Regions from separate parts of the Paenibacillus campi genome, predicted to be linked through region 2. Evidence: predicted binding sites of a transcription regulator. Region 2 holds the regulator's gene; the other holds the start of a gene.
The links. Region 2 encodes Rex, which represses fermentation and respiration genes when NADH is low (regulators of the CRP and FNR family bind a similar motif). Its sites were predicted from a motif close to TTGTGAAATATTTCACAA; they were not measured.

Region 1 (16,030 bases), on a different contig from region 2:
GTCGATACGTTTACCGTTCCGCGTCTGCTTAAAGCCGATGGCTGGAGTGAAGCGGAGGCGATGGTGAATTTCGGCATTTATAATCGAGGCATTCCGTTAGTGCAGTTAATGGCGATGCTGGCAACTTCCATGTCGGTTCTATTCATTCCGACACTGGCGGATGCACGCATCCGCGGACGGCACGAACTGATCCGCAATCAGACGAAGCAGACAGTGAACTGGTTCTGGTTGCTTGGTCTTGCGTCATCAGCAGGGATCGCCATGCTGGCGGTGCCGATCGACGTTATGTTATATCAAGATTCGATCGGCAGTGAGACGATTCGCTGGCTCGCTTTTACCGGTGTAGGAGCAACGTTGTCGATCGTAACGGCAGCGCTGTTGCAAGGGCTTGGTTCGGTGCGTGCACCGGCGGTTCATTTGCTGTTGTCTACCGTCGTCAAAGCAGTGCTTAATATTATACTAGTGCCGCATTACGGCATTAACGGTGCCGCGATGGCAGGCATTGTCGCGTATAGCCTGGCAGCATTGCTGAATGTGTTGCTGCTGGTGCGTATGACTCGTTTTACGATCTCATGGCGTGAGATGATCTGGAAGCCGGTACTGGTGACCGTCGTTATGTGTGCCGGTGTACTGTCATGGCTTGTGCTGATGCAGATGCTGCTGAACGCAGTCGGTATGCATGAACGGTTGGAATCGCTCATTGTTGCCGGTGGCGGGGCGCTGATTGGCGGTATATTGTTCCTGATCGGACTGTTCCGCACCGGACTGATGACCGAGCAGCAGGCGGCGGCACTTCCCAAAATTGGCAGCCGTCTGGTACCCTTGTTGAAGCGGCTGAAAATTATAAACGGATAATGGATTGGAGGAACAATTGATGAGCGCTGGAATTACAATTGTCGGACTCGGTTCCGGCGATGTCGAGCAGTTGACGGTCGGCATTTTCAATAAGCTGCAAGCGGCGCAGCGACTGTATGTACGTACGAGCGATCATCCGGCATTGTCTGCTATTACGGCTGATTTTGTCACTTTTGACGATGTGTACGAATCCCGTGCTTCGTTCCCTGAAGTGTATGCGGAGATCGCAGAGCGCCTGCTGCAGGCGGCAAAGGAAGCAGAAGCGGGCGCAGAGATCGTTTACGCGGTGCCGGGACACCCGATGGTGGCGGAGCGGACGGTACAAATTTTGCGGGAAAATAGTGCGTCACACGGCATTACAGTACAGGTGCTGGGCGGGGAAAGCTTTCTTGATGCAGCGTTTACACGCCTCGGCTTTGATCCGATCGAAGGGTTTCAGCTGCTGGACGCTTCTGGGCTGAATGCGCGTTTGTTGCAACCGGGTTTGCATACGCTGATCGGACAAGTATATGATACGTTTACCGCTTCCGATGTGAAGCTGAGCTTGATGGAGCTATATCCGGATAACTATCAAGTGACCGTAGCACATGCGCTCGGTGTACATGGACAGGAGCGCATTTGTCAGGTGCCGCTGCATGAGCTGGATCATGTGCACGATTACGGTAATCTGTCGCTAATTTATGTGCCACGTACCGAGGACGAAGCGGTGCGTAATCGCACATTTGATCGCTTGCATGAAATTGTGGACATTTTGCGTAGTCCGGGCGGTTGCCCGTGGGATCGTGAGCAAACGCATGCATCGCTGCGCCAGAACTTTATTGAGGAAACGTATGAAGTGCTGGAGACGATCGACGAGGATGATCCGGATCATATGCAAGAAGAACTGGGCGATGTGCTGCTACAAATTATGCTGCATGCCCAAATCGAAGAAGAAACCGGTACATTTAACGTATACGATGTGATTGAGGGGCTGAATCGGAAGCTTATTTTCCGCCATCCGCATGTATTCGGTAATATTCATGCCGGTGACGCACAGGCGGCGCTGCAAAACTGGGATGCGATGAAAGCGGAGGAAAAGCGCCTTAAAGGTCAATCAGTAGACGAAGCGTCCGCATTAGACGGCATCCCACGCGATCTGCCAGCACTGCTGACCGCCTATAAGCTGCAAAAGAAAGCGGCAAAAGTCGGTTTTGACTGGGATGATGTGGAAGGCGCACTTGGCAAGCTGGACGAAGAACTTGCCGAGCTGAAGGAAGCGATTCGCGACGGACAGACTGCTGAGGAGCAATTGCTGGAACTGGGCGATCTGCTGTTCTGTACGGTCAATGTGGCGCGCTTTATGAGCGCTGATCCCGAACGGGCGCTGGCGCTCGTTAATCTTAAGTTCAAGCGTCGCTTTGGTTATATCGAGCAATCGCTGCGCAGTCGCGGTTTGACGCTCCTTGATGCTGATTTGCAGGAGATGGATCGGCTGTGGGACGAAGCGAAAGCGCAAAACAAGTAAATATTTTGCAGGAATTTGGGCTTGAGCCAAGAATGTACTATACTTAGAGAGCGGCTGTGTGTTAACATGCTGTTCATGGGACAGCACAGTGACCCAGTTGAATTTTTTTGAAAATTTGGGAGGCTTTTAATAATGAACAAAACAGATTTGATTAACAACATTTCGAACAATAGCGGTTTGACTAAAAGAGACGTAGAAGTTGTACTGAACGGTTTTCTGGATGAAATCTCCGGTGCACTGTCCAAAGGCGACAAAGTGCAACTGATCGGCTTCGGAACATTCGAAACTCGCAAGCGTGCTGCTCGTACTGGACGCAACCCGCAAACTGGCGCAGAAATCAACATCCCTGAATCCAACGTACCTGCTTTCAAAGCTGGTAACAAGCTGAAAGATGCAGTAAACTAATGCGTCTGGACAAATTCCTGAAAGTGTCCAGACTGATCAAACGCCGCACCGTGGCAAAAGATGTGTCTGAACAGGGACGAGTCCTGTTAAACGGGCGTGAAGCCAAACCGAGCGCTACGGTTAAGGTCGGCGACGAGATTACCGTTCAATTCGGTCAAAAGCTCGTAACCGTTCGAATTGAACGTGTAGCGGAAACTACACGCAAAGAAGAAGCAGCTACGATGTACACCCTAATCAAAGAAGAAGCGATTCCGCGGAACAACGATCTGTTCTGATCGATGCGGTCTGAACGCTTCGTATAGGATGTACGATATCCATAACGGATTTGCTCCATAACATATCAAAAAGCTGCTTTGGTGTCCAATTCGACATCAAAGTAGCTTTTTGTCATTTTCTTTACGGGCAAAGTGTTACTTTTTCTCGTTTTGTGGTAATGTAACAATATGCTGGGTAGTTATGTTAATCAATTCTATTCGCATTTTATTATGTGCAATTGTTGGTTACACAGATTCCCCAAATGATGCATGATCATATAACATGTACATTCGTTTATACTGTTCAAGGAGGAACACAAATGATACCTAAACCGATATCCGTACATAACAGTCGCCCGCAACCACAGCGAAGGCAGTCATCATCACCTTCTCCGTCCCCTAATCCCGGTGCGCGTAAGCGTCTGCGGATTTGGATGGCGTTCATGGTGATTTTCCTGGGCTGGGCTACGTATTCATTTATACAACAATCGCTGCAATTATCCGCCAAGCACCAGGAGTTTGCCGTGCAACAGCAACAGCAAGCACAAACGCAGGCGGCGCTCGATCAATCACAGCTTGAGCTAAAACGTTTGGAAGACCCGGAATATATCGGTCAGATTGCGCGTAAGCAATATGGAATGTATTTGCCGGGCGAGAAACCGATCTGGGCGACCGAACCGTCAGCAAATAAGTAAATATTAGCACGAAATGATCCATAAGACGGGGGTTTATCGGTTGACCTTACTAGGGGCTTCCGGTATAATTTAATCACCGCAGGTATCAATCCAAGTAGGATTTTACTGTACATTTTAAGGGAGGATCATTTTACTCTATGGCAATTGAAGTGGGCACCAAGTTAGAAGGCAAAGTGACAGGCATTACGCACTTTGGAGCATTTGTAGATCTGTCTGGAGGTGTCACTGGTCTTGTTCACATCTCGGAAATTGCCGACAATTACGTCAAGGATGTTAACGACCACCTCAAGCTGGGCGATGTCGTTACAGTCAAAGTAATTAATGTCGACAAGGATGGAAAGATTGGACTTTCAATTAAACAAGCAGTAGACAAACCGGCAGAAGCAGCACCATCTTCGAGACCACCATCTTCCAGACCACCTCGTCCGGAATCACGTGGCGGTGGCAGAGATGGAGGAGATCGACCTGGCGGCGGTGGCGGTAGTTTCAATCGCGATCGTGGTGGACGTTCTTTTAACAAGCCTTCTTCTCCTAAAGCTTCATTCGATGATAAATTGACTCGTTTCCTTAAGGATAGCGAAGAACGCATTTCATCATTGAAAAAAAATACGGAATCCAAGCGTGGAGGCCGTGGTGCCAAGCGAAGCTAATCCTCACCTGGCATACAGTATATAAATAACGACCGTAGACGCAGTAGCGTCTGCGGTTTTTTGCATCTGTGGCACATCAACAAGCTTCGCCTCGCTGAAGCATATCAACATGCGACTGTCAGTTTGCCGGAATGCTTTTGATTCGTGGTGTAATGTAGGTTCGCTTGAACGGACAGAGGGGTTGGCATACGCGCTAAGGCAAAATCGATGCTAATCATAACTAATGTAATCGAATATGGTACACTGGGGAAAGTAAACCTGGAAGGAAGGAGAGACTCGGTTGTCGACGATGGAACATTCCGAATTGCCGGCAGGCACAACGGTAACGGGCAGATCAAGAGGGCAGCAGTATGTGATTGCACGTACGCTAGGCAAAGGCACCAACGGGATCGTTTATCTGGTGAGCACGGCGCAAGGGCAACAATATGCACTCAAGATGGCGACCGTCAACCATAATCTGCAGCCGGAGATCAAGCTCCTTTTTTCTTTACATAAACATTGGAAAATAACCGGTCGGAACGATGCCAACCGTTATTTGTACGATGTGGATGATTATGAACAGGACGGGCAGTTTATTCCCTTTTATGTGATGAAGTATGTGAAAGGTCAGCCATTAAGCGCCTTTTTGCGTGCACGCGGCGCCGATCGAATCGGTATGGCAGGCAATGGCATATTGGAATTGCTCGCCGAGTTGCACGAATCGGGCTGGGTGTTTGGCGATTTGAAGGCAGAGCATGTGATCGTTAGCGATGATGGGCAGGTCGATCTGATCGATTATGGCGGCGCTCGTCTGCAAGGGCAGAGCATTCATCAGTTTACCGAATGGTATGATCGTAAATATTGGAATGCTGGCGATCGGGTCGGGGATTATGCGTACGATCTGTTTGCTTTTGCGGTCATCTGTCTTAAGCTGTTCAATGAACCCGGGTTGCAGCGCATTATCGCTACCCGATTGCCACAGGTGCGCGGCGAAGCCGATCTAGTGCAATTAATCGACAGCACGCCTGGATTAAGATTGTACAGCGAATGGTTGAAAAAGGCGGTGCGCGGTGAATTCCGCAGCACGCGTGAAGCGTATTATAGCTGGCGAAGCATCAGTCGCTTCGGCTTGCCAGCAAGCCGCCACGGGCATGATATGCTGACCGTACGACTGCGCCGTGCCTTTTTGTGGTCGCTATTCGGGCTTGGGATCGTATTGCTCGCTATTTATTGGCGCGGTTAAAGTAGCGGTGCGCATGTATTGGCAAGTTAGTGTTAGAGCCGCAATGACGATGCTTTAGGTGCAAATAAAGCGCATATGATGCGGCAACTTATGCGCCGTTTGCATACAGGCTGTGCACACATACGAGGCAACACACAGTAATAGAAGGAGAGAGTAGCAGATGGGATCACAGACATGGCACGATTTGCTGGAGCATGTGCGGCATATACGCCGGGAGTTTGGCTTTGCAGCCGCTGGCAGTACGATCGTCGTCGCGGTATCTGGTGGGCCGGATTCGATCGCGCTGCTGCATGTGCTGCATGCGCTATCAGCCGAATATGACTGGACACTTGTCTGTGCGCATATGAATCATGGATTTCGTCCGCAGGAATCGGCAGAGGAGGCGGAATTTGTACGGGCGACCGCTGCCGAGCTTGGCATCACATTTGAGCTGGAGGCGGTGGATACGCCGCTTCATATGGAGCGCACTGGCAAGGGAGCGCAAGAGGCGGCGCGCGAGTTGCGTTATCGTTTTTTGCAGCGGACGGCAGCGCATTATCGGGCACACACGCTTGCGCTCGCCCATCATATGGACGATCAGGCAGAGACGGTATTGATGCGTATTTTACGTGGCACAGGGCTGGACGGACTGGGCGGAATGAAAATCTGTCGCTCCGAAAAAAATCTGGAACTTATTCGTCCATTTTTGCGTATATACAAGGCAGACCTTGTATATGTGTGCGAGGAGCGCGGTTTGGCGTATCGACTGGACAGCAGCAATATGCAGCGCAAGTACACGCGCAACCGCATCCGCTTGGATGCTTTGCCTTTTCTGGAGCAGTTTAACGGACAGCTTGTGCCTACACTTGCCCGACTGGCTGAGCTTGCGAGTACGGAAAATGATTATGTTCAGCAACAGACCGAGGCGCTCTACGGCAAACTGGTTAAAGAGAAAGCAGGATCATTTTCATTTTCCGCAGCTTCCTTTTGTGCAGTGCATGTCGCTTTACAACGGAGGTTGATTAAACTAATATTAAATTATCTGTCATCGGCTAACGAAACCTTTGATTTTAACAAAATTGAAATCATTCGTTATCAGATTGAACGAAGTGAGCTGGCAAGCTGGAATTTGGACGTTGGAAGCGGGATCATCTGTGTTAGAGAGTACGATGAGATTCGTTTTCTGGAAGCTTCCGAGCCAAAAGCGGAGCCTTTCTGCATTCCTGTACAGTATGCTAATGCTGTCATATCCATACGTGACACTTCCATACAGGTGGAAGTGCAAACAATGGAATGGAAGGATCGTTCCTCCGATGCGCTATGCTTTACTGCGGACGAAGCGTTTTTCGATGCGGATGTATTGGATTTTCCGCTTTATTTGCGTTCGCGCCGTCCGGGTGATGCCATATCACTGCTTGGAGGCGGAACGAAAAAAGTAAAAAATCTTTTTATCGATGCCAAAATTCCATTGTCTCAGCGCGATCATATACCGTTGCTGGCGGATGCCAGTGGGCGCATATTGTGGATTCCGGGTTTGCGGCGTGCACGGGAGGCGCTCGTAACAGCCGAGAGCGATCGCTGTCTTTATATGAAAATTGTAAAGTCTGAAGATTAATGTTTGATTTTCATCGATTTAGCTTGATAAGTATAATGTAGGAGGTTCATCCAAGTTGCACAACGATATTAAAGAAGTGCTCATCAGCGAAGAAGAAATTCAACAGAAGATTTTGGAGCTGGGGGCTACGCTCAGTGAAGATTACAAAGGCCGCAACCCGCTCGTCATCTGCGTACTCAAAGGCGCATTCGTATTTATGGCTGATCTCGTTAAACGGATCGAAGTGCCGCTTGAGATCGATTTTATGGCGGTATCCAGCTATGGTGCTTCCACCAAATCGTCCGGTGTGGTCAAAATCGTCAAGGACCTGGATGTTTCCGTTGAAGATCGGGATGTCCTCATCGTTGAAGATATTATCGATAGTGGGCTCACACTCAGCTACCTCATCGACATTCTGCATGGCCGTAACGCCAAGAGTGTACGTGTTGTAACTTTGTTTGACAAGCCATCCGGCCGTACCGTCAACCTCGAAGCGGATTATACCGGATTCAACATTCCGGATGCATTCATCGTAGGCTATGGTTTGGATTACGCCGAGCATTACCGGAATCTCCCCTACATCGGGATTTTAAAACCGGAAATTTATTCGAGCTAATTACCTTGCCTGAGAATACTTGTTATTCTGAACCTCAAGGACAGACAGCCGGTAAGGATCGCATTTTTTGCTGTCTTAGCTGACAATATCTGTTATTGTGCTCTGGCATCTATTGAGAACGTCAGACGGGCTATGGTAAAATAATTTAAGTGTCTTGAGAGGAGGTAGGGGATGAATCGGTTCATCCGAAATTCTGGTTTCTATTTAATACTTTTCTTAGTCGTGGTGGGCATCGTCCGTTACGTTAGTGACGGAAGCGAAACTACCGATAATCCAAGATATGACCAGCTCAAAGCAGCGCTGGCTGCCGGTAACGTAGCGTCGGTGACGCTTCAATTCGACAACTATGCTTACCTGGTGACCGGTGAGTACAAAACACAGCCTGCTGATGCTAAATCCAAGCAATTCACTACGTACATCCCTGCCACTGATGCAGCGCTAAGCGAAGTGGACGCTGCGATGGCGAACTCGGGAACACAAGTAACCGTGAAGCCGATGGAGGGCGACAGTATTTGGCTGTCCTTTATCACTTCGATGATCCCGCTCGTAATTATGTTTATCCTCTTTTTCTTCCTGTTCAATCAGGCACAAGGTGGCGGCGGCAAAGTGATGAACTTTGGCAAAAGCCGTGCTCGTCTGTACAATGAGGAAAAGAAAAAAATTACATTTGAGGACGTAGCCGGTGCGGATGAAGAAAAGCAGGAGCTTGTGGAAGTCGTCGATTTCCTGAAAGACCCGCGTAAATTCAATACCGTCGGCGCGCGTATTCCGAAAGGTGTTCTGCTCGTAGGCCCTCCGGGTACTGGTAAAACGCTCCTTGCCCGTGCGGTAGCAGGGGAAGCTGGCGTTCCGTTCTTCAGCATTTCCGGTTCTGACTTCGTCGAAATGTTCGTCGGTGTCGGTGCATCTCGTGTGCGTGACCTGTTTGAAAATGCGAAGAAAAACGCCCCATGTATTATTTTTATCGACGAGATTGATGCGGTAGGTCGTCAGCGCGGTGCCGGTCTTGGCGGCGGACATGACGAACGTGAGCAGACGCTCAACCAATTGCTCGTTGAAATGGATGGTTTTGGCGCCAATGAAGGCATTATTATCGTTGCGGCAACGAACCGTCCGGACATTCTCGACCCGGCGCTATTGCGTCCAGGCCGTTTTGACCGTCAAATTACCGTTGATCGTCCAGACGTTAAAGGTCGTGAAGCGGTACTCAAAGTACATGCTCGCAATAAACCGCTGACGAAGGACGTCAAACTCGATATTATCGCCAAACGTACAACAGGTTTCACCGGAGCCGATCTGGAGAACCTGCTTAACGAAGCTGCCCTGCTGGCAGCGCGTCGTAACCGTCGTGATATTTCTATGACTGAAGTAGACGAAGCGATTGACCGCGTAATCGTAGGTACAGAGAAGCGCAGCCGCGTAATCAGCGATCGCGAGAAACGCATCGTCGCGTATCACGAAGCCGGTCATACGGTTGTCGGTTACTTCCTGGAACATGCGGATATGGTGCACAAAGTAACGATCGTACCGCGTGGTCGTGCAGGCGGATACGTAATCATGATGCCGAAGGAAGATCGTACACTCGTAACGAAGCAAGAGCTGCTGGATAAAGTAACCGGTTTGCTCGGCGGACGTGTGGCGGAAGAACTGTATATCGGGGAAATTGGTACCGGTGCATACAGCGACTTCCAGCAAGCGACCAGCATCGTACGCAGTATGATCGTCGAATACGGTATGAGTGAAAAGCTCGGCCCAATGCAGTTCGGTAATTCGCAAGGTCAAGTGTTCCTCGGCCGTGATTTCGGTCATGAGCAAAATTACAGTGATGCGATTGCGCACGAGATCGATCAGGAAATGCACCGTTTCATTACAGATTCGTATGAGCGTTGCCGCGAATTGCTACAAAAGCATTCTCGCGAAATGCATCTGATCGCGCAAACGCTGCTTGAAGTGGAGACACTGGACTTCGAACAGATCAAACAACTGATCGAAACAGGTTCTCTCGATGGCACTGGCGAAGGTACCGACGGCGGCAACGATGGTACACCAAACGAAGCGGGTGAGCCAACATTTGATAGCATCGGTGATTCTAAAGTTCGTCTCGAAAAAGATGATACAACATCTTCTTCTCCTGAGGCGGGTGGCACGATCCCGAACAATCCAAATGATAATTCCGGCGATAACCGTGGACCAGGTGGCGGCACGCCGACGATTTAAGCTCGTGCTGTATGAATACGCGATCGATCAACAGATCGATAACAGTATAATTTTAATACAGATGATCAACCTCCGAAGGAATGGCTCCTTTGGAGGTTTTTTGTGTTTTTACTGAAGATTCATATAGTTAAGAGGAGTGCTAAGGCAGAAAATAAGTTTTATTGGAGAGAGAGCTAATGTATAGATCGCTGATGTATAGATCGCGTAGCAGTAGGCAGCTTATTCGCTAGGCGATATGTAATGATTGGGTAGTATAGCTAAGCAAACGTATGATCCGCTGCTTTGATCTGTGCGTCATCATACAGATTCGTTAAAATTTCAATCATTTTCCACGATTTGAACATTGACAATTAGGGGTCGGATTGTGTACATTATTGGGGAAGTTTATCACAAATTGGACACATTTTACAGCGGTGTAAGCAATTTTTTTCACAATCTTTGTTCTGTCAAATGAAATTACTTTATACGTATGAGTGACTATAGATGTCGGATATTAGCGTGTACATTGGATATAAATGCCAAGTACAGCAGATTGTCATATGGACAATGTACCGGCAAGGCAATAGATTAACTTTAACGGCAGACGAGAAACGTGGGCGAGCAACATTGTGAAAAGTGTCTCAAACAACAGGGAGATGAAATGATGGAAGCGTTGGCACTTGAAAAAAAAGCAGAGCGTGATGCAGAGCTTCGTGAACGTTTGCTACAGCTAAAAAAAGAGCGTAATGCCATTATTTTGGCGCATTATTATCAGCGTGACGAAATTCAAGAAGTAGCTGATTTCCGTGGCGATTCGTTTTTGCTCGCTCAAAAGGCAGCCCAGACCGACGCGGATACGATCGTATTTTGCGGTGTGCATTTTATGGGTGAGAGCGCCAAAATTCTCGCGCCTAACAAAACGGTCATCATTCCCGACGAACGTGCCGGCTGTCCAATGGCAGATATGGTCAATGTGGACGGTTTGCGTCGTCTGAAAGAACAGCATCCGAATGCAAAAGTGGTCACCTACATCAACTCCTCTGCTGACGTGAAAGCAGAAACAGACATTTGCTGCACATCCGCTAATGCGGTTAAAGTGATCCAGTCTGTTGATTCCGATGAAATTATTTGGGTTCCGGACAAAAACCTCGGTCATTATGTACAGCAGCATACCGACAAAAAGATGATCATCTGGGAAGGATATTGCAATACTCACGATATGTTAACAGTTAAAGATGTGTTCGAAATGAGAGCTAAATATCCAAACGCCCAATTTGTCGTTCATCCGGAATGTCGTCCTGAAGTGGTCGCACTAGGGGATTTTGTAGGCAGTACGACTGCGATCATTAAATATTGCAAACAATCTGATTGTCAGGAATTTATCGTCGGTACAGAGGATGGAACCGGCTACCAGCTACGCAAAGATAGCCCAGACAAAAGTTTCCATTTTGCTAGTAAATATCTCGTCTGCCCGAATATGAAAGTCAACAATTTGAAAAAGCTAGTGAACTGCTTGGAAACGATGAAGCCGCAAATTTACGTACCGCCAGCTGTAGCGGATCGCGCGCGCATTTCACTGGAGCGTATGTTGGAAGTTTCTTCGTCCTAAGCCTGGTCGATGCTTTGGAGCAAATCTAAAGTACGTACGTATTCAAGCTTGTTTGTAATCGTACCTAAACGATATGCATATACGATAAATGAATGTAATACTAGCGATTATGCTGATGGATCGTCGTTATTTCGATGGAAGAAAGGCAGGCGTTATGATGCCAGAGCGACAAGAGCGCGCTACAGACCGTAGCCCGGTTGTGCATACCGATGTGTTGGTGATTGGAACGGGGATTGCCGGTTTATTTACCGCTATTTTAGCAAGTGAATACAAGAATGTGCTCTTAATCACAAAGGATAAGCTGATGGAAAGTAATACACGTTATGCACAAGGGGGAATCGCTGCTGTAATGGCGGAAGATGATGCTCCGGCATTTCACTTGGAAGACACATTGCTTGCTGGTGCAGGGTTGTGTGATCGTGCAGCGGTAGAGCTGCTTGTGCAGGAGGGACCAATACGTGTACGTGATCTGATTCGGTTAGGCACCGCCTTTGATGCCCGGGATGGACAATTGGAGCTGACCCGGGAAGGTGCGCATAGTCATCGTCGTATTTTGCATGCGAACGGCGATTCGACTGGACATGAAATTGTGCGTGCTTTGTCGCAACGAGTACGGAAGCAGCCGCAGATTGAACGATGGGAGCATCATTTTACGACCGAGCTGTTGACCGAAGATGGTCAATGTATCGGTGCAATCGTACAGCGACCGGATGGAGAAATGGTGACGGTCTATGCCGATGCGACTATACTGTGCACCGGTGGAAGCGGACAACTGTATGAACATACGACCAACCCCGCAGTAGCGACTGCTGATGGCATCGCGCTCGCTTACCGTGCAGGTGCGCAGCTACGGGATATGGAGTTTATACAGTTTCATCCGACTGCGCTTTACCAGCCAGGAGCGCCGCGTTTCCTCGTCTCTGAGGCTGTACGTGGCGAAGGCGCGATTTTACGTAATCGTCACGGTGAGGCATTTATGGAACGGTATCATCCGCTGCGCGATTTGGCACCGCGTGATATTGTCGCGCGTGCGATCGTAAGTGAGATGGAGCGAGAGCAGAGCGCTTTTGTATATTTGGATATTACGCATGAGCCGGAACAACAGCTGGCGCTGCGCTTTCCGACTATTTATCGAACATGTTTGCAATATGGCATTAATTTGGCGCAGGATTGGATTCCGGTAGCACCGGCAGCGCATTATATGATGGGTGGTGTCCGTACGGATCATCATGGTGAGAGTACGGTAGCACGTCTGTTTGCCTGTGGTGAAGTGTCATCAACTGGCATTCATGGCGCTAATCGATTGGCGAGCAATTCGCTGTCAGAAGCGATCGTATATGGTAGCCGGATTGCTGACTATGTACGGGAACTGGAACCGGTAGCTGCGTCATTCCATGCATTGGATAGAAGTGAGGCAGGAAAGTCGGTTCATTTTAATGAGCATATAAATGTAAATAAATTCACAACCTCTGCTGAAACCGCTCTGCAATTGAACGGATCGCTACCGTTTGTTAGTGTCGGTTTATCGACGGCTCCATCGGTTCAGGCAACAGCTACCGCTCCGCTTGGCACGGATGAGCCGCTTATCGCGCAGCATGGCGTACAGTTGTCCGAGCAGCCAGTTTTAGCGAGCGCAGCGTCTTTGCCTTTGTCGCAGCTTCGGCTAAAACTGCAACATTCCATGACGACGTGCGCGGGCATTCGGCGTAATAAGCAGCAGTTGCTACAAGGGATTCAGCAGCTCACAGAGCTGCAACAGCAACTGCACAATCGGTATTCTACTAGTCAGGCAGACGCTGAACATAAACGTCAATATCGCGAACTGGACAATATGGTGACGACCGGTTTGCTTGTTTTGCAGGCGGCAGTGCATCGGCAAGAAAGTCGGGGCGGTCATTATCGGGATGATTTCCCACAGCGTGATGATAATGATTGGCATAAGCATACGATTCAGCATATTCATAACGGGCTAATGGAGGAGACAATCGATCATGTTTAACGGATATCAGGAAGGGCTTACTTCATGGATCAAGCTATGGTTACAGGAGGATGTCGGTTCAGGTGATGTGACGACAGCGGTGACGGTGCCGCAAGGACATCAGAGCCGTGCCGTCATCCATGCCAAGCAGGCGGGCGTACTAGCTGGTTTGCCTGTAGCGGAGCATGTGTTTCGCACCGTTGACCCGGAGCTTCGATTTCATGCTGTCGCTACAGAAGGACAGGTTTTGGAAAAAGGTGATATTATAGCAGAAGTGGAAGGTAGCACTCACTCGCTACTGACCGGAGAAAGACTAGCTTTAAATTTGCTGCAAAGGATGTCAGGCATCGCCACTCGTACCGCTGAATATGTGAGCCGAATTAAAGATTTGCCGGTACGTCTAGTCGATACACGCAAAACGACACCTGGACATCGTATGCTGGAGAAGTATGCCGTCCGTGTGGGCGGCGGAGCGAATCATCGCTTCGGTCTGTACGATGCGGTCATGATCAAGGATAATCATATTAAAGCGGCTGGCGGCATTACTGAAGCGGTACAAGCAGCGCGTGCGGTCATTCCGCATACGATGACGATCGAAGTGGAAACGGAATCATTGCAACAGGTGAATGAGGCGCTAAGCAGTGGTGCCGATATTATTATGCTGGACAATATGGAGCCGTCGTTTATGAGCGAAGCGGTCGCACGCATTCGTAGCTATAGCCCACATGTGCGCATTGAAGCATCTGGCAATGTATCGCTGGACACTATTCGTGGACTGGCGGAAACGGGTATAGATATTATATCGGTCGGACGGCTGACGTATTCGTTTGATAACTTGGATATTAGCCTTGATCTGGGAGCGAAAAAGAAGGAGTGACCCGTATTGATACTGGTGATTGATATTGGCAATACGAATATCGTATTTGGCATGTATAGAGGAGAGAGCCTGCTGCACCATTTTCGTATCAGCACCAATCGCCAGGCGACACCGGATGAATATGGCGTGACGATTCACCAACTGTTTCAAATGTCCGGTGTGGCAGCAGAGAAGCTGGAAGGCATTATCATTTCATCCGTGGTGCCTTCGATTATGCATACGCTTGAGGAAATGTGTGAGAAATATTTGCATCATACTCCTATAATTGTCGGACCGGGCATACGCACCGGTCTGAATTTGCGTTATGAGAATCCGCGTGAAGTGGGCGCTGACCGGATTGCCAATGCGGTAGCAGCGATTGCGATTTACGGCAGCCCGGTTATCGTAGTCGATTTTGGGACGGCAACGACATTCGATTGTATCGATGCCGGTTCCAACTATTTGGGCGGTGCGATCGTACCGGGAATCGCTATTTCCACTGAAGCATTGTATCAGCGCGCCTCCAAGCTGCCGAATATCGAACTGGAAAAGCCGCGCCGTGTTATCGGGCGCAATACGGTACATGCGATGCAGGCGGGTATTATTTATGGTTATGCCGGACAGGTGGATGGTATCGTTAAGCGTATTCGCAATGAGTTAGGTGAAGAAGCGCGTGTAGTCGCAACCGGAGGTTTGGCGACATTGATTGCAGACGAAACGGAAACGGTGAGCGAGGTCAATCCGCTGCTTACGCTGGAAGGTCTGCGTCTCATTTATGAACGAAATCGTACGTCCCATCGTCATTTACCGCGTACGGAGCAGTAACATCTATAATTTGCAAAACTTTTGACTACAGTTTAACGTCTAATTACAATAGAAGTTGCTGAAACTGGACAGTATGGGCGTTTATTTTGCAATCGTATTCGAATTATCGGGTAATGTGCAATATAATAGACTATGTATGCATAACAGAAGCCAATTTATCCAAGCATCAAGCGATGTACAATCGAGAGGGGTTTATTATAGATGGAACAACATAATCACAAAACGGATCGTTTGATTCGCGGTATGGCACTAGGTGGCAAAGTGCGCGCATTTGCCGTGCGCTCTACAGAGCTGGTAGAGGAGCTGCGCCAGCGCCATGATACGTGGCCAACCGCCACAGCGGCAATGGGACGGACGCTGAGCACAGCGGCGATGATGGGCGCGATGCTTAAAGGCGAAGAAAAGCTGACTTTGCAAGTGAAAGGCAATGGCCCGATCGGTCAAATCGTAGCCGATGCTAATGCCAAAGGGGAAGTGCGCGGTTATGTGGACAATCCGCATGTTCATTTGCCAAGCAATGCGATGGGCAAACTGGATGTCGCCGGTGCGGTGGGGACGGAAGGTTTTGTATATGTGATCAAAGACCTCGGTCTGAAAGAGCCTTATCGTGGCAGTGTGCCAATCGTTTCAGGCGAGCTAGGCGAAGATTTTACGTATTATTTTGCGACGTCTGAGCAGACGCCGTCTGCGGTCGGTGTAGGCGTACTCGTCAATACAGACAATGCCGTCATCGTGGCGGGCGGCTTTATTTTGCAGCTATTGCCAGGTCTGACCGATAGCGAGATCGATGCG
Region 2 (16,030 bases):
GCAACGGACGAATCAAATAGCGGGCGAGCATATACACAAGCAGCAGACTCACTAGCAAAATAACGAGCGAGACGGCGATCGTCGTCTGCTTGGACTTCTGCATTAGCGCATAAATGTTAGTTGCATCCAGATCAGCGCCTAACACACCAATCGTTTGCCCGGCAGCATTTTTGATCGGGACAAAAGAGGTAATAATCGCGCCATATTGGTCTTGGCTTAGATCGCCAATCGCTGCTTGCCCGGTATCAAGCGCTTGTTTCATCGCAGGGTAAATATGATCTTCGACTGTGCCGAGCGGCGAAAAATCATCTTTCGCTGCATTTTGCGGTGCACCGTCGACGATGTAGACGTATTCGGTTTTGCCGTTTTGCTCGATCCGGTTCAATGTATAAATGTAGCGAAACCCGTTATCTATACGCAGCTTGTTCAATTGCTGACGTAGCTTTGTATAATAGAGGGTTTCACCGCCTTCACGGGGCGGAATCGCCGCATATTGTGCCGGGTCAATCAACGAAACGGCGCGCAGTGCGACATTTTCCGCCTGTTTGCCGATCGATTGAATGACTAGCGAACTGGACGATTGATATACGGTAATACCGATGACAGCAATACCGATGACGATTAGGCTGGAGAAAAATAACATCATTTTTGCAAATAGGCTATTCAATCGATTATCCCCTTCATGGTGTACGCGCTTGATTAGGACATGTATACAAATCGTAAGTCCGTTTAGCCTTTGGATGAATCCGTGTTAGATTAAAGTGCAGTTCTGAAAAGTACAGGCATCATCCCGTCATTTTTTTCGGATTATGATCTAGTGGCACCGCTCTCGTTTGTATACATGTCGCAAATAAGTAAGTATAATCGTATAGGTCTTATTAATCAATGCATATAGGTATTTATGCTTACTATAATCCAGTCGGCTACAGTTGTAAATCATTGCTTGGTCAGTTTCCGCGATTTGTCAAACATTCAAGCCGGTTTATACAAACAAACTGGAACAACCGTTCGTTTTGCGGTATACTATCATTACTATAACGCCGAAGCAGGGTGATACTGTGCGAGCCGATTCGCGCCCGGTATCACCTTTTATTATGGTTGATTTTCAAAACTGCGGTCTTCTGGTATGCTGATAGTTGACGATTTTACATCAGGTGCCGACAGACTGCTGGGAAAGGATTTAGACATCCATGAAATTTGCTGTACTCGATTTTGAGACAACAGGGACCCAGGCAACAGATGATATTATTCAGGTGGGCCTTGCCATTATAGATCATGATTTAACCGTCAGCCAAGTATACAGTTCGATGGTCAAGCCAAACGGGAACATCCCGGCATTTATTACCGGGCTTACTGGCATTAGCAATGCCGATGTGGCAGATGCGCCAGAGCTGGACGATGTGATGCTGGATATGATTCCACTGCTGGAGGATGCCGTACTCGTCGGACATAATGTCGGCTTTGATCTCGGCTTTTTGCAGCGAGCGCTCGATCGTACCGGTTATTTGCCGTTTACGGGTAGAGTGCTGGATACGATGGACTTTTTGCGTATTTTTTTTCCGAATTTGCCAAGCTACCAGCTCAGTATGGTGAGCAGCTCGCTTGGTTTTCAGCATGACCGTCCCCATCAGGCGGATAGTGATGCACTTGCCACTGCGCATGTGTTTTTAAAATGTATTGCCGAGCTGGACGATTTGCCGCTCATTACGGTGCAGCGTTTATCCGAGCTGTTCGACAATCAGGATAGCGATCTCGGTTGGTATTTTGACGGTGTACGGATGCAGCGTGAAGCGCAGCCTGCCCAAGACCTTGACAGCCATCGCTTTTATCGCCAGTTGGCGTTAAAGGTGGGCGATTGGATCGATATTCCGCCAGCGGCGGACGAACGTGGCAATATGCCGCTTGCAGACACATCGTTTGCGCAGTTTATCGAGCAGGTGAAGGACAATTTGCGCAATCTGCTGCCGGATTATGAAGAACGCGCCCCGCAAAACCATATGTTTGACGAAGTGATGCAGGCGCTGACCGATGAGCAGCATCTGCTGATTGAAGCAGGCACCGGTACAGGCAAATCGCTCGGTTATTTGCTGCCTTCGATCTATCATAGTGTAAAGCATAATGAACGGGTCATGCTCAGCACACATACGATCAATTTGCAGGAACAGCTGCGTGAGCGCGATGTGCCACTGCTGACACAAGTTATTCCGTTTGCGTTCCGGGCGGCTGTGTTTAAAGGACGGCAACATTATTTGTGTCTGCGCAAATTTGAGCATAAAATAAATACGAAGGAATTTCAAAGTCCCAAAGAGGACGTTTTAATCGCTGCTCAGATGATCGTCTGGCTGACCGCCACCGAAACCGGAGACGATGAAGAACTGAATATGGGCAATCGTGGCGGTGATTTCTGGGAAACGGTAGCGAGTGACACCGATTCCTGCCTCGGTCGTGCTTGTCCGTGGTTTAAACAATGTTATTATCATCGCGCCAAACATGAAGCCGGTGCCGCCGATGTAGTCATTACGAACCATTCCAAGCTGTTCACTGATATTAAGGCAGGGCATCAGCTATTGCCAAGCTATGAACGGCTCGTCATCGATGAAGCACATCATCTGGAAGATGTGGCGGGTAAGCATTTGGGCATGCACATGAAATATTTCACATTGGTTCATCCGCTGCTGCGTCTGTTCAAAGACAGCAAAAACGGGCAGCTTGCCGTATTGCGTCAGCAACTCGGTTCATCCGGTAGCGAACGGGCGATGGAATGGGCGATCGCGATCGATAATTTGTATCCGGAGCTGGCGGATATTAAAGAAGATTGGGATAAGCTAAACGAGCTGCTGTTTGCGCTTTTGCCGCAGCGCAGCGATGCCGGGCCAGGGGAAGCGGCACAATTTACACTGCGACTGCTGCCTGACAAAAAGCCGGAGGAATGGGCGCACATTACCGAGCTGGAAAACCGCATCCATATCGCGCTAAGTCAAATGATTCGGCAGGGCGAACATATTATGGGCAAAATCAAAGATTCGGATGACATCGTGGACACGGACGGACTTGTGACCGATGTGACCGGACTATTCAAAGATTTGGGCAGTGTGCGTGACGATCTGCGTCATTTTGTGAAGTTGGATAGCACAGATACAGTATATTGGTATGAAGCCAATGCCAGTTACCGCAGCAAATCGCTGCAAATGTACGCTGTACCGGTCGATGTGAGCGAACAGCTCAAAGAGCATTTTTTCGATAAAAAGAAAAGCATTATTTTGACATCGGCAACGTTATCGATCGATAAAAATTTCCAGTATATGATCGAGCAGCTTGGACTCAAAGAAGCCGAGCAGCAGGGCAAGTTGAATACGGTCATGCTGGAATCACCGTTTAATTATCGCGAACAGTCATTGGTGCTCATTCCGCGTGATTTTCCGACTTTAAAAGGAAGTGTGGGCGATGAACATTTCGTGTCGATGCTGGTGGAATCGCTTGCCGATGCGGCGCGTGCGACCCGTGGACGTATGCTCGTGCTATTCACTTCCTATCGCATGCTCAAGCAGGTGTATGAGCCGCTGAAGGAGAAATTATCTACGAGTGAGATTGCTGTTTTCGGTCAAGGTGTGGACGGTGGTAGTCGCACAAAGCTAACCCGTCGTTTTCAGGAGCATCCGGCATCCGTATTGCTCGGAACGAGCAGCTTCTGGGAAGGCGTCGACATTCCGGGTGAGGCGCTGACTTGCCTGGCGATCGTGCGCTTGCCTTTTCAGCCGCCAAACCATCCGCTTGTAGAAGCGAAAAGCGAACGGCTCAAACGGGAAAAGAAAAACCCGTTTATGAAATTATCTGTGCCACAGGCAGTAATCCGGTTCAAACAGGGCTTTGGGCGACTTGTCCGCACGGCAAACGATCGAGGGATCGTGTTGATTTACGATACGCGGGTCATTGAGGCTTATTACGGCAGACATTTCCTGTATTCACTGCCAGGTCCCAAAATGGAACATATGTACACAAGTCAGATGATTCCCCGTATTGCCGAATGGTTGAGTGACCTGCCACAGGAAACGGAAGCTGCAAATCAAGAGGGGGAGCAAGCATGAAATCCGAAAAAATATCTGAAGCTGTCGTGCGAAGATTACCTGTCTATTTAAGATATCTAAATGAGCTGCATGCCCGTGAAGTGCCGACCGTATCGTCGCAGGAGCTAGGGCAAAAGCTCGATTTGAATCCAGCGCAAATCCGGAAAGACCTCGCTTATTTTGGCGATTTTGGACGCAAAGGGATCGGTTATGATGTGTCTTATTTGATCGAGAAAATTCGTCATATTTTAAAGCTCGATCAGCAGATTAATGTGGCGCTGATCGGTGCTGGTAATCTCGGTCATGCGCTATCCAACTATAACGCCTATTTGCAGGAGACGATGAAAATCGTCGCTGTATTTGATTCGTATGAGCCAAAGGTCGGCACGAAGATCAATACGCTAACCGTGAAGCCGATGAGCGATCTGGCAGAGATGATTCAGGCGAAACATATTCGCGTTGGCATCATCACGGTGCCAAATACAGAAGCGCAGCGTGTCGCTGATCAATTGATCGATGCCGGCATCGAAGCGATTTTGAATTTTGCGCCGATCATTTTGCGTACACCACCGCATGTGCGTGTGCATACAGCCGATTTTACGACCGATTTGCTTAGTCTTGCCTATTACCTTGAAGATGGAAAGGAATTAGAAGCCAATGAACAACTCTCCGAGTAAATGGATAATTAAAAACGGTATTTTTGCCGTTTTAAACGGGCACAAGCCTGTACTGCACGGTCATATGGTGATCGAAAATGACCGGATTACGTATATTGGTGAACAGGAGCCGCAACTGGAAGACGATGTGACGGTCGTAGACGGACGCCATCAATTTTTTATTCCAGGTCTTGTAAATAGTCATGGGCATGCAGCGATGTCGCTATTGCGTGGTTATGGTGATGATTTGGCGCTGCAAGTATGGTTACAAGAGAAAATGTGGCCGATGGAAGCGAAGTTTACGAGCGATGATGTGTACACCGGTACAGCGCTGTCTGTACTGGAAATGCTCAAAGGCGGCACAACGACATTCCTCGATATGTATGATCGTTCCGAGCGCGTAGCTGAAGTGGTGGAGCAGTCGGGTATGCGAGCCGTGCTTATGCGCGGCGTTATCGGTCTGTGCTCAGAACAGGAGCAGACGGACAAGCTGAATCAAGCGGTGCAATTTGTACGCGACTGGCACGGTAAAGCAGATGGACGTATTACGACGATGATGTCTCCACATGCGCCGTACACTTGCCCACCGCAATTTATCGAGCGTTTTGTACAAGCAGCGCATGATTTGGATGTGCCATTGCATACGCATATGTCCGAAACGATTGCCGAGGTCGAGCTGAATGTAGCCGATTATGGTCTGCGTCCGGTTGCCCATTTGGAAAAATTGGGCGTGTTTACCCGTCCGACATTGCTAGCTCATGCTGTTCATTTGAATGATGAAGAAATTGAAGTGCTGGCGCAACATAAAGTGGCCATTTCGCACAATCCAGGCAGCAATTTGAAGCTGGCAAGCGGGATCGCACGCGTGCCTGATCTGCTGAAAGCAGGTGTGATCGTCTCGCTCGGAACCGACGGCCCGGCAAGCAATAACAATCTTGATATGTTTGAAGAAATGCGACTGGCTGCGCTTATTCATAAAGGCGTATCCGGCGATCCGACCGCTGTACCGGCAAGCGAGGCGCTACGAATGGGCACAGAATACGGTGCCAAATCGGTGTTCCTTAACGATACCGGCAGCTTTGAAGTTGGCATGAAAGCCGATATTACGTCACTCAATATCGATCAGCCGCATTTCCTGCCATTTACGGACTTTATCTCGCATACAGTCTACTCGGCAAGTGCAAAAGATGTGCTACATGTATGGGTGGACGGCAAACAAGTAATTAAGGATGGCGTATCACTGACGCTGGACGAGGAGAAAATCCGTCGTGAAGCGCAGTCGGCGTTTGAAGACTTGCTGACACGCTGACTTGCAACAGATTAGAAAGGATGGCATGTCTTGCGAAATTTGGGAACAGGCAAATGGATCGCGATTATGATTACGATCCTGGGGCTAATCATTCTTGGTGTAAACCAGTTCTATATTCATGTAATGGCAAAGCCGTGGAGCCAGGAGCAAATGGCATTGGAAATTGCCCAGCAAAATGCTAAGCTGACAGCGGTCACACATAGCTACAAGTCGGTTTGGAATGACACTTCCATTTATTGGGTCATTCAAGGCAATACCGCACAAAATCAAAATGTTATGGTATGGGTTAAATTTAATCCTGACGGCACGCCCGCCAAAGGCACAAATGCTGTACATGTGGAGTCGACAGCGGGTACGATTACCGAGCAGCAAACCGCAACATTGCTACAAAAAGATTTGCCCGGCGCAGAAGTCATACGCGCTGTACCTGGCTCGTATAACGGTAAATATGCCTGGCAAGTATTTGCCAAGTCAGGCGATCATTATTATTATGTATTTTACAATTTCCGTGATGGCAGCAAGCTTGGCGGCCCGATGCAATTGCCGAATACGCTCACTCCATAATGGACAAGTGAAAACATTTCAAACAACATCAAAACATCCGACTCAGGCAAGCGATCATTCGCTTCTTGGTCGGATGTTTTTGTGTGTGTAAACTTCAGCGCATCAATCATATGAAATAAACGATTTAAGTTCGCTCATTGTAAACAAGAGTAGTAGCTTGTCTTAAGTACATGTACAGGTTGTCGATCTAACTATCTGCATAACAATCGACACATAACAACCGATTATGAATGGCTAGCTGTACTTGCTGTTGTCGCTGCTTCTGTCGTGGCGAGTAGCACCGCATTGATACCGTTCAAAAATGCGAGTGCACTCGCTTTAATAATATCGGTGTCCATCGCCCGACCTGTATACAGCTGCCCGTCATGTTGGAGCTGGATATGCACGCGCCCGATCGCTTCTTTGCCGCTGGAAATGCTGTTAATTTTGTAATGTTTCAGCTTTGCTTCGACTCCAGTGAGCGCAAAGATCGCGCTGTACAGCGCATCGATCGGTCCATCACCGATGGCGCTGCCGGTATGAATGACACCGCTCTTTTTGAGTTGTACGGTCGCTGTTGGTTGCAAGCCGCCGCTAATGACTTGAAAATGATCCAATTCATACAGTGGCGAGACGATCTGCTGCGCATCTTTTGTATCACTCAGCAAAAAGAACAGATCATGATCATACACCTCTTTTTTACGATCTGCCAGTTCCAGAAAACGGACAAACCATTGTTCCAATTGCTCCGGTTCAGCAGCGGTATAACCAAGCCGTGCCATCGCATTTTTAAACGCATGTCGTCCAGAGCGTGCGGTCAGCACCAGTTCCATCTCACCGGCACCAACCTGATCCGGCGACATAATTTCGTATACATTTTTGTCTTTGAGCAGTCCGTCTTGATGAATGCCGGACGAATGGGCAAATGCATTTTCGCCGGTAATCGCTTTGTTCACTTGTACATCCAGCCCGGTCAGATGAGTGAGTAAGCGTGAAGCGTTCATAATTTCTTCGGTACGGATATTCGTGCTGCATTGGTAGCGTTCCTCGCGTACTTTGAGCGCCATCACGACTTCTTCGAGCGATGTATTGCCCGCTCGCTCACCGAGTCCATTGATCGTACACTCCACCTTTTGTGCACCGGCGCGGATTGCGCTCAGCGTATTAGCGGTAGCAAGACCGAGATCGTTGTGACAGTGCACGCTTAGTATGACGCGCTCATCCAAATTTTTCAGCCGCTCATTCAGTTTGGCAATCAGCTGACCAAATTCCTCTGGCTCCGCATAACCGACCGTATCCGGCACATTAATGATCGTTGCGCCAGCGCGCACGACCGCTTCAATCGTTTGCCACAAATATTCAAATTCCGAGCGTGATGCATCTTCGGTGGAATATTGTACATCCGGCAGCAGTGTACGTGCATAACGCACCGCATCGACACCCATTTGCATTACAGCGTCACGGGAACGGTTAAACTTTTTCTCTACATGCACATTGGACGTGCCGAGCACGATATGAATAAACGGATGCTGGGCATCGCGAATACTTTCGTAGACGGAATCGATATCCCCTTTGACTGCACGCGCCAGCGCTGTAATCGATATGTTTTGCCCGGCTGTCCGAGCGATTTGCTGTACGGCTTCAAAGTCGCCGCGTGACGAGGCAGGGAAACCGGCTTCGATCATATCGACTTGCAACCGCTCCAGTTGCTTGGCAAATGTCAGCTTTTGCTGCAAATTCATCCGTGCTCCAGGCACCTGTTCACCATCGCGTAACGTCGTATCCAGTACAATAATATTTCGGCTCATTCCATAGTCCTCCCAGTTTCATGTAGTTGACATTTATACGCTTCAATCCGAAAATATCGTCTGCTTGTGTTGCCCTATTCGCGACTCGTCAGCCGTTGCAAAAGGCAAGAGCAGGGGACAAGTAAGCTAAAAAAACATAGTCCATCCACACAGCAGGCTCACATTATTTGTAAGCGAACGAATGAGTGTGAGGCGTGTTTAGCATGATCGCCTGTTGCCCTTAATAGTTAATAGCAGTTATAGAAGTTAGGTTAACGGTACGGCAGTAGGATGAACATTCATCGATGTATCAACCGTTCTGTGTTCATGGATTGTATATTCATCGTTGCGGACAGAAATTACCGTATTCCATATGAGAGCATAAGCTATAGCTGCCAGCATTATGTGCTTATGATTGCTGATTATGTTTCGTTCTTGGTGCAAGGCAGATCGATTGCCCCTATATATCAAGCGAGCCTGTTCACATCCGGAATATGAACAGCAAAAAGCCCCGTCTCTATAATAGAGACGGGGCATTACCCGCGGTACCACTCTACTTAAACGCCAGTGATGGCGCTTCAGCTCTTTCGATGGCAATCACCATCTATCCCGGTAACGGGGGAAACCGGCTCACCCTACATATCAGGCGGCTGCTCATAGACCAGTTCGGAATGATTTCACTACCGCTTCTCACCAACCAGCGGCTCTCTGCAAAGCTCCTCATTCGTACTTCTTCTACTCATTGCATTTGTATCGATTGTATATTCATTCATTTGTTTGTAAAAGATTGGATTTACTATAGCATAGCTTTTTGCGATGATGCAAGCGTTATTTTACAAGCAGCATCGTAAAGTAGCGATAAGTATGCAGCTATGCAGGAGCGGCTGCATATGTTCCAATCCGCTTCACGTTGAATGCTAACAGCGATTGTTACGTTTCATATTCCGTTCTAAATTCAGTGCTCCATGACCGTAACAAATCCAAAACATCAGTTGCACTATTAATGATGTTTTGGATTGAATTGGCAAATGGGAATGATAAAGGATGCCCCTTGTTAATTCAACTCAAAGCGGGAAACCGCGTGTTGCAGCTTTTCCGCCATATGATGCAAGGTGGAGGTGTGGGCGGCATTTTGCTCCAAAAAGGCAAGCTGTTCTTCAGCGGCAGCGCTCACACTTTCCGCACCAGAGGCGATATTGCCAGTAGTGGAAGAAATGTATTCCATCGATTGCACAACATTGCGGGAGCTGCCATTCAAATGCTGAAGCGCTTCTGTTACGCTGCCGATCTGTCCTGTCGTATGATCGGTCAGCTCTTTGATAGAGTGGAAGCGATCATTGACCGATTCCGCCGCCGCTGTACTTTGCTGCACATCTTCCACCATAGCAAGTACGGATTGACCCGCTTTGCTAGTTTCTGCCTGAATAGCTTGTACAAGCTGGCGAATGCGTACTGCCGATTCGTCCGTTTCAGTGGACAGCTTGCGAATTTCGGAGGTGACGACGGCAAACCTGCGCCTATGCTCGCCTGCACGAGCAGCTTCAATCGCTGCATTTAGTGATAGCAGATTCGTCTGCGTGGCGATCGAGGAAATGGCATTGTTCATGTCTTCAATTTCTTCCGAACGTTTGCCTAGCGTACGGATGACTTGTTTCATTTGAGCCATCCGTGCTTGAATCGCTCCCATCTGTGCCATAACCCGCTGAATTTCCTGCTCGCCTTTTAGCGATTCGGTCTGTGCCTGAATAGAGATATCCCGCGCTTGTTGGCTGCTCGTATCAATCTGATCGATATTGGAGCTAATATCATAGATAGATTTGAGTCCATCTTCGACGGTCGCTACCTGGGTGCCGGTATTGCTGGATAGCTCATACATAATGCCGGTAACATGCTCCGCCGCTTTGCTCGTCTCGGATGTGCCGCTCGCCACTTCGCTTGAGATCGTGATGACCTGCTCGGCATTGCCGTTAATTTCCTGCACAAGTTCACGCAAATTATTTTTCATTAGATTGAACGATTCGGCAAGTTGACCGATCTCGTCCTGTTGTTTGATGTTCACATCCGCCATATTCAGCTTGCCGTTAGCGATTTGATTGGCATTGCCTGACAGCAGTTGCAGCGGCTTGGAAATGAGGCGAGATACGACTATACCAATTACAATCGCCAGTATCAGATTGATTATAGTTACGATCAGCGCCGTCATCCGTGCTTGCAAAATCGTCGCCTCGGTACTATGACGCGCTGTTGTCATTAACGCATCCTGTTCATCCGAAAATTGCTGTGCGAATTTAACGATCATACCGCCCATCGGAATTAGACTTGTTTTAATGTCCATATAAGCATTTTTTAACTGGGTAGGGTTCATTTCAAGCAAACGCTCAGAACCGGATTTATAGTACTCGTTCATTTGCAGCAAATAATCGATTTGTTGTATGCTTTGCGCTTCGGTCACTTTCGATTTCATACTGTTGAGCAGTTTCTCTGTTTGAGTGTTGGCAGTCAATAGCTCGGAGCCATAATAGGAGTCAAAATTGAGCATATACGTTAGCAGATGCAAATTTTGCATAGTTGCATAAAATTTCAAATTGTCGGCTTCCGATTTCAACACCGCATATCGATCCAAAATATTGTCGGTCGATCGATGAATTTTATTGAGCGAATAGATATAAATAACGCCAGCGCTACCGGCAATAAATGCAATTAACAAGAAAGAAGTGAGCAGTTTTTTTAAAATCGTCCATTTCATAAACAAGGCTCCTTTGGCTGTGGTCATAATGTGCATTTATTTCCATTTGGCAATATATTGTTCCATATTGTCACGAGTGACGAGTTCATACGGAATCATAATTTGCTTCTGGACGCTTTTTCCTTGTGAAGCCATCAAAGCAGTCTGAATCGCAGCAGCGCCTTGCTCTGGCGCATTTTGGAATACCGTCACCTGCAAGCGTCCAGCTTGCATAAATTCCAATGCATCCATCGTGGCATCTACGCCGGCGAAAATCATATCTTTATCTTTATGGGCAAGCTGTGCGGCGAGCATGGCACCGATAATCATCTCGTCATTGTTGGCGACGACCGCTTGGATCGTTTTGCCTGAAGCAAGCCATTTGTGCATAAGTGTCATACCTTGGGTACGATTGTCATACGCGGCATCTTCCACCACGATGTGCATATCCGGATAGTTGGCGATGACGTGTTTGTTGCCTTCAGTGCGCTTAACTTGCATATCACTGCCTACGACACCTTCTATAATCGCCACATTGCCTTTGTCGTGGAGCAGTTTAGCGACAGCTTCCATCTGCATCGTACCGGCTGTAAGCGCATCGGAACCGATATACGAAGTCGCCTTGTCTACTTCTGGATAGTAGTGGTTTACGACGATGATCGGAATGTTCGCCTCATTCGCCAGCTTGATAGAGCCTGCCGCGCTCGCTGCATCGCTTGGAATGATTACGATCGTACGCATGCCGTCCTTGATCATATTAGCGACCTGTTGAATTTGCAGTTGGCTGTTGTTAGCAGCATCGACATATGTTGCTTTGATGTTATTTTTGGCAGCGGTCACTTTCATACCTTGTACGATATAGCTGGCAAATTTATTGTTCATATCAAAAATGGACACCCCAATTTGGCTGCTCGTATCGCGAGATGATGCTGTTGTCGCATTGCTTGCAGCTGTGTCGGTGACAGCTGTAGTAGCTGACGTGCAGGCGCTAAGCAGTAGCGAGCACAAGCTGACAAGCATGATTATAAAACGTCTCATAGTCATAACGATATCCTCCATTCATCTAATCAAACGGTGATGCTAAAATGTTTATCTTCCATCTCGTATACACAATCTAGTTGTAATATGTATGCAACGAGCATGTCGATATCTCGTTGCTACATCACCGCTGCGAAACTTGCAACCTATGCAGCAAAAACGGTACGATGATAAGAAATACTTAATGATCTGTAAGCGTGACTGCTTGTAACGGCAACAATTTACGAACATTACACAAAATTTTAAGCTTTGCTTTCCCCCTCACAGCAACAAATTGAAAACGATCCGAACGTAAATGTGAACTTCAAGCGATTGCCGTATTGTTACGAACATGCGAATTACCGCTAATAAATACAATTATCGACCAATTTAGTAACTTAGTTTATAGACAAGTGTCATAAAACGACAAAAAGCCCCGAAAACCTTTAGCATGCGTAGTCCTAAAGGAGGGGGTCAACAAATGGTATAGCGTTATAAGCTTTATTTTACGAATCGTAAACGTTCATAGAGTTGCCTTAGAATCGGTATATTTCGTATGGTATACTATAATTATATGTAAATGATATTAAAAAAATTTGAATAACACAAAAAAACCTGTCGCTTTTTGCTTATCGAAAGGTCGTTGCCAGCCGAAATAAATGTATAACCTTTGACGCTTACATCATGTCGTATGCATACATTTAAAGGAGGACGTTTATGAAGCTCCGGGCTTTGCCTATTATTATTACCGTCATCGTGTCGATTGCAGTGTTGTTCGGGGGATTTTTCACTTATCGTCAGCTTACGCTCTACAAGCCGCTGATGAATATGGTGACCGCGTATCCCGGTGTCAATTCTGCTCAAATAACCATTAACCAGAAAGAGATCGATTTGAAACTCGATCTGAAACCAAATGCAGATTTAGGTTCGATTATGGAACAATTCAGCAAACAAAGTACACCGCTTATCGGCACACGCCAAGTGAAATTGGAAGTGGTCGATCATTCGGATCAGCAGTTAAATAACATTTGGGAAAATGCGATGTTTCCTGTTTCGCAAGCGATGGCAAATCGCCAGTACACCGATATTCCAAAAACGATGGAGCGTATTGCCGGTGCCAACAGCGGTATATCTGCCAAAGCACAGATGGATGACCGTAATGTATACGTATCGATCAGTAATGGGAAGGCGAGCAAATTTCTCATTTTGCCGCTGAGTGCCCAAGCTACGGGAGGGAATGCCTAATGCCAAAATGGACTAAAGAGATCGTCGTCGGATTCGTCCCTGTGTTGCTTGTTTTTCTCGCTTTTCTCGGTTATAACATCGTACCGCTCGTATTGCTCGTTGCGGTGATCGGTGGATTGGTATTATTTATGCAAATGCGTAATGGACTGACCGTAGGTGCTGGTCAAGAGCGCAACCGCAAAAAAAATGGTCCAACCAAGCTAACGTTTGAGCAAATCGGTGGTCAAGACAACGCCAAACGCGAACTGCGCGAAGCGCTCGACTTTCTCGTTCGCCATGATGAAATTAATAAATTCGGCATCCGCCCGCTCAAAGGTATTTTGCTGACAGGTCCTCCGGGAACCGGCAAAACGCTCATGGCAAAAGCGGCGGCTCATTATACAAACTCCGTTTTTGTGAGCGCATCCGGCAGTGAATTTGTGGAAATGTACGTCGGTGTCGGTGCAGGCAGAATCCGCGATCTGTTCAAAGATGCACGTACCCGTGCTGCACGTGAAAACAAACAAAGCGCGATCATTTTTATCGACGAGATCGATGTGATCGGCGGCAAACGTGAAGGCGGACAACAGCGTGAATATGACCAGACGCTCAACCAGTTGCTAACCGAGATGGACGGCATTTACAGCAATGAAGCGCCGCGCATTCTCATTATTGCGGCAACGAATCGCAAAGAAATGCTCGATAGCGCACTGCTGCGTCCAGGTCGGTTTGACCGTCATATTCAGGTCGATCTGCCTGACAAAAAAGGTCGTAAGCATATTCTCGAACTGCATGCTGCCAACAAGCCGATTGCAGACGATGCGAATTTGGATAAGCTAGCTGAAGAAGCGTACGGCTTCTCCGGTGCACAGCTAGAAAGCGTCATGAATGAAGCGGCGATCTATGCGATGCGGCAAAATGAACAGACGATCTCGCAGCGTCATATGTCAATGGCGATCGATAAAGTGATGATGGGCGAGAAAACCGACCGTGAATCCAGTGCTGAGGAGAAAAAACGGGTGGCGATTCATGAGCTTGGACACGCGATTATGGCGGAAGTTGTTCGCCCTGGCAGTGTCGGACAAGTTGCGCTTAGCCCGCGCGGTCAAGCGCTCGGTTATGTGCGTCACAATCCGCAGCAGGAACAGTATTTATATACAAAGCCATTTTTAGAGCAGCAGTTAATGATTACGCTGGCGGGTTCGGTGGCGGAAGAAATGTATTACGAAGGCCGCAGCACCGGCTCGCGCGGCGACTTTGATCAAGCGCTCAACATCGTGCAAAATATGGTCGAGGCAGGGTTGACCGGGCTTGGTATCGTCACCGTCAATATGGTGCCAAAGGAACTGTTGATGAAAGAAAGCAATGCGATTTTGGAGGAGCTGGGCGGGCGCACACGTAAGCTGCTCGAAGATCGTCGTCACATTTTTGTCGATTCACTCGATATTTTACTGCGTGAAGAAGTGTTGTCTGGCGATCAATTCCGCGAACAGTTCAAGAAAAGTTCAAATGTACCGGCTTAATTCACAAAGCCGGTACTTTTTTTTTACTTTTCGGCTGTGCTACGGTATTATTAGATGTTGGAGATTATATAGAAGCCCGGCATTTTTCATTCGTTGTTTTCGCGCATCCTGCGCTCGTACTTACAGTCGTTCATGACGTTTGTGCGAGTCGGTTTTGCTTTAATACAGCTTGAGAAGAATTAATGAAGATGTAAGGGCAGCATGGTATACGGCTTAGCAAGTCACATGCGTGCCATACCATAATATTGGAAGGGTGGAGTAGGAAACATGGATTTTAAAAAAGTCGGCGTCATCGGCGGCGGTACGATGGGTCAAGGGATCGCAGAGATGCTTGCCAAAAAAGGGATCGAAGTATTGCTGGTGGAAAAAACGCCAGAGAAGCTCGATAACGCCTGGAATATGATCGAAATGAGTTTGGACAAACAAATGGAAAAATGGGCGCTGACCCAGGCGGAGAAAAAGCTAATTCTCGGCAAAATCCAAAAAGTGACTCATTTCGCTGAACTCGGTTCATGTGAACTCGTGATCGAGTCGATCAGTGAAGATTCTGAAGCGAAAAAAGAAGTGTTCGCACAGTTGGATCAAGTGTGCTCTAGCAAAGTCATTCTCGCCAGCAACACATCGACGCTCAGCTTGACCGAGCTGGCAAGTTCGACTAAATATCCGGAGCGTGTAATCGGTTTGCATTTCATCTATCCGGTATCGAAAATCGATCTGGTGGAAATTATTCGCGGTCTGCGTACATCGGACGATACGTTTGAGCAAACAAAGCAATTTGTGGAAGAAACGGTCGAAAAAAGAGGGATTACCGTTTACGAATCCCCAGGTTTCGTAACAAGCCGCATCATCTGCCTGCTGATCAATGAGGCGTTGCATGTGCTTGAAGAAGGCGTAGCTTCCGCCGCAGATATCGACGACGCGATGCGTGTCGGTTACCAGTTCCAATACGGCCCACTGGAAATGGCAGACCGTTTCGGTTTGGACTCGGTTAATGCGGCATTGGAACGGATGTTCCGCGAGTATGGCGAGCTGAAATATCGCCCGGCGATCATTTTGAAAAAGATGGTTCGTGCAGGCAGTCTCGGCGTCAAAACAGGCGAAGGCTTCTTCAAGTATGACAAGGATGGTGACCGGATATGAAAGTGCTCGTAATCAACTCAGGTAGTTCCTCGCTGAAATATC

Region 1: nadA (quinolinate synthase NadA) is a predicted target of Rex. The motif match lies at 10,598-10,615, and genes of this name have one in related genera.

The regions. Positions count from the first base shown of each region.
Region 1 is NZ_JAXSQZ010000015.1:32,144-48,173, forward strand. It holds gene U1I11_RS21110 (putative polysaccharide biosynthesis protein) at 1-855, shown strand, start outside; gene yabN (bifunctional methyltransferase/pyrophosphohydrolase YabN) at 875-2,359, shown strand; gene U1I11_RS21120 (HU family DNA-binding protein) at 2,492-2,764, shown strand; gene U1I11_RS21125 (RNA-binding S4 domain-containing protein) at 2,764-3,039, shown strand; gene U1I11_RS21130 (septum formation initiator family protein) at 3,339-3,713, shown strand; gene U1I11_RS21135 (S1 domain-containing RNA-binding protein) at 3,851-4,363, shown strand; gene U1I11_RS21140 (protein kinase domain-containing protein) at 4,653-5,585, shown strand; gene tilS (tRNA lysidine(34) synthetase TilS) at 5,746-7,179, shown strand; gene hpt (hypoxanthine phosphoribosyltransferase) at 7,235-7,774, shown strand; gene ftsH (ATP-dependent zinc metalloprotease FtsH) at 7,946-9,991, shown strand; gene nadA (quinolinate synthase NadA) at 10,635-11,579, shown strand; gene nadB (L-aspartate oxidase) at 11,734-13,578, shown strand; gene nadC (carboxylating nicotinate-nucleotide diphosphorylase) at 13,568-14,434, shown strand; gene U1I11_RS21175 (type III pantothenate kinase) at 14,441-15,238, shown strand; gene hslO (Hsp33 family molecular chaperone HslO) at 15,440-16,030, shown strand, end outside.
Region 2 is NZ_JAXSQZ010000002.1:780,965-796,994, forward strand. It holds gene U1I11_RS08530 (methyl-accepting chemotaxis protein) at 1-667, opposite strand, end outside; gene dinG (ATP-dependent DNA helicase DinG) at 1,191-4,085, shown strand; gene U1I11_RS08540 (redox-sensing transcriptional repressor Rex) at 4,082-4,741, shown strand; gene U1I11_RS08545 (amidohydrolase) at 4,722-6,029, shown strand; gene U1I11_RS08550 (cell wall elongation regulator TseB-like domain-containing protein) at 6,060-6,593, shown strand; gene U1I11_RS08555 (2-isopropylmalate synthase) at 6,818-8,380, opposite strand; T-box leader at 8,881-9,111, opposite strand; gene U1I11_RS08560 (methyl-accepting chemotaxis protein) at 9,414-11,105, opposite strand; gene U1I11_RS08565 (substrate-binding domain-containing protein) at 11,142-12,128, opposite strand; gene U1I11_RS08570 (hypothetical protein) at 12,819-13,346, shown strand; gene U1I11_RS08575 (AAA family ATPase) at 13,346-14,848, shown strand; gene U1I11_RS08580 (3-hydroxyacyl-CoA dehydrogenase family protein) at 15,116-15,988, shown strand; gene U1I11_RS08585 (acetate/propionate family kinase) at 15,985-16,030, shown strand, end outside.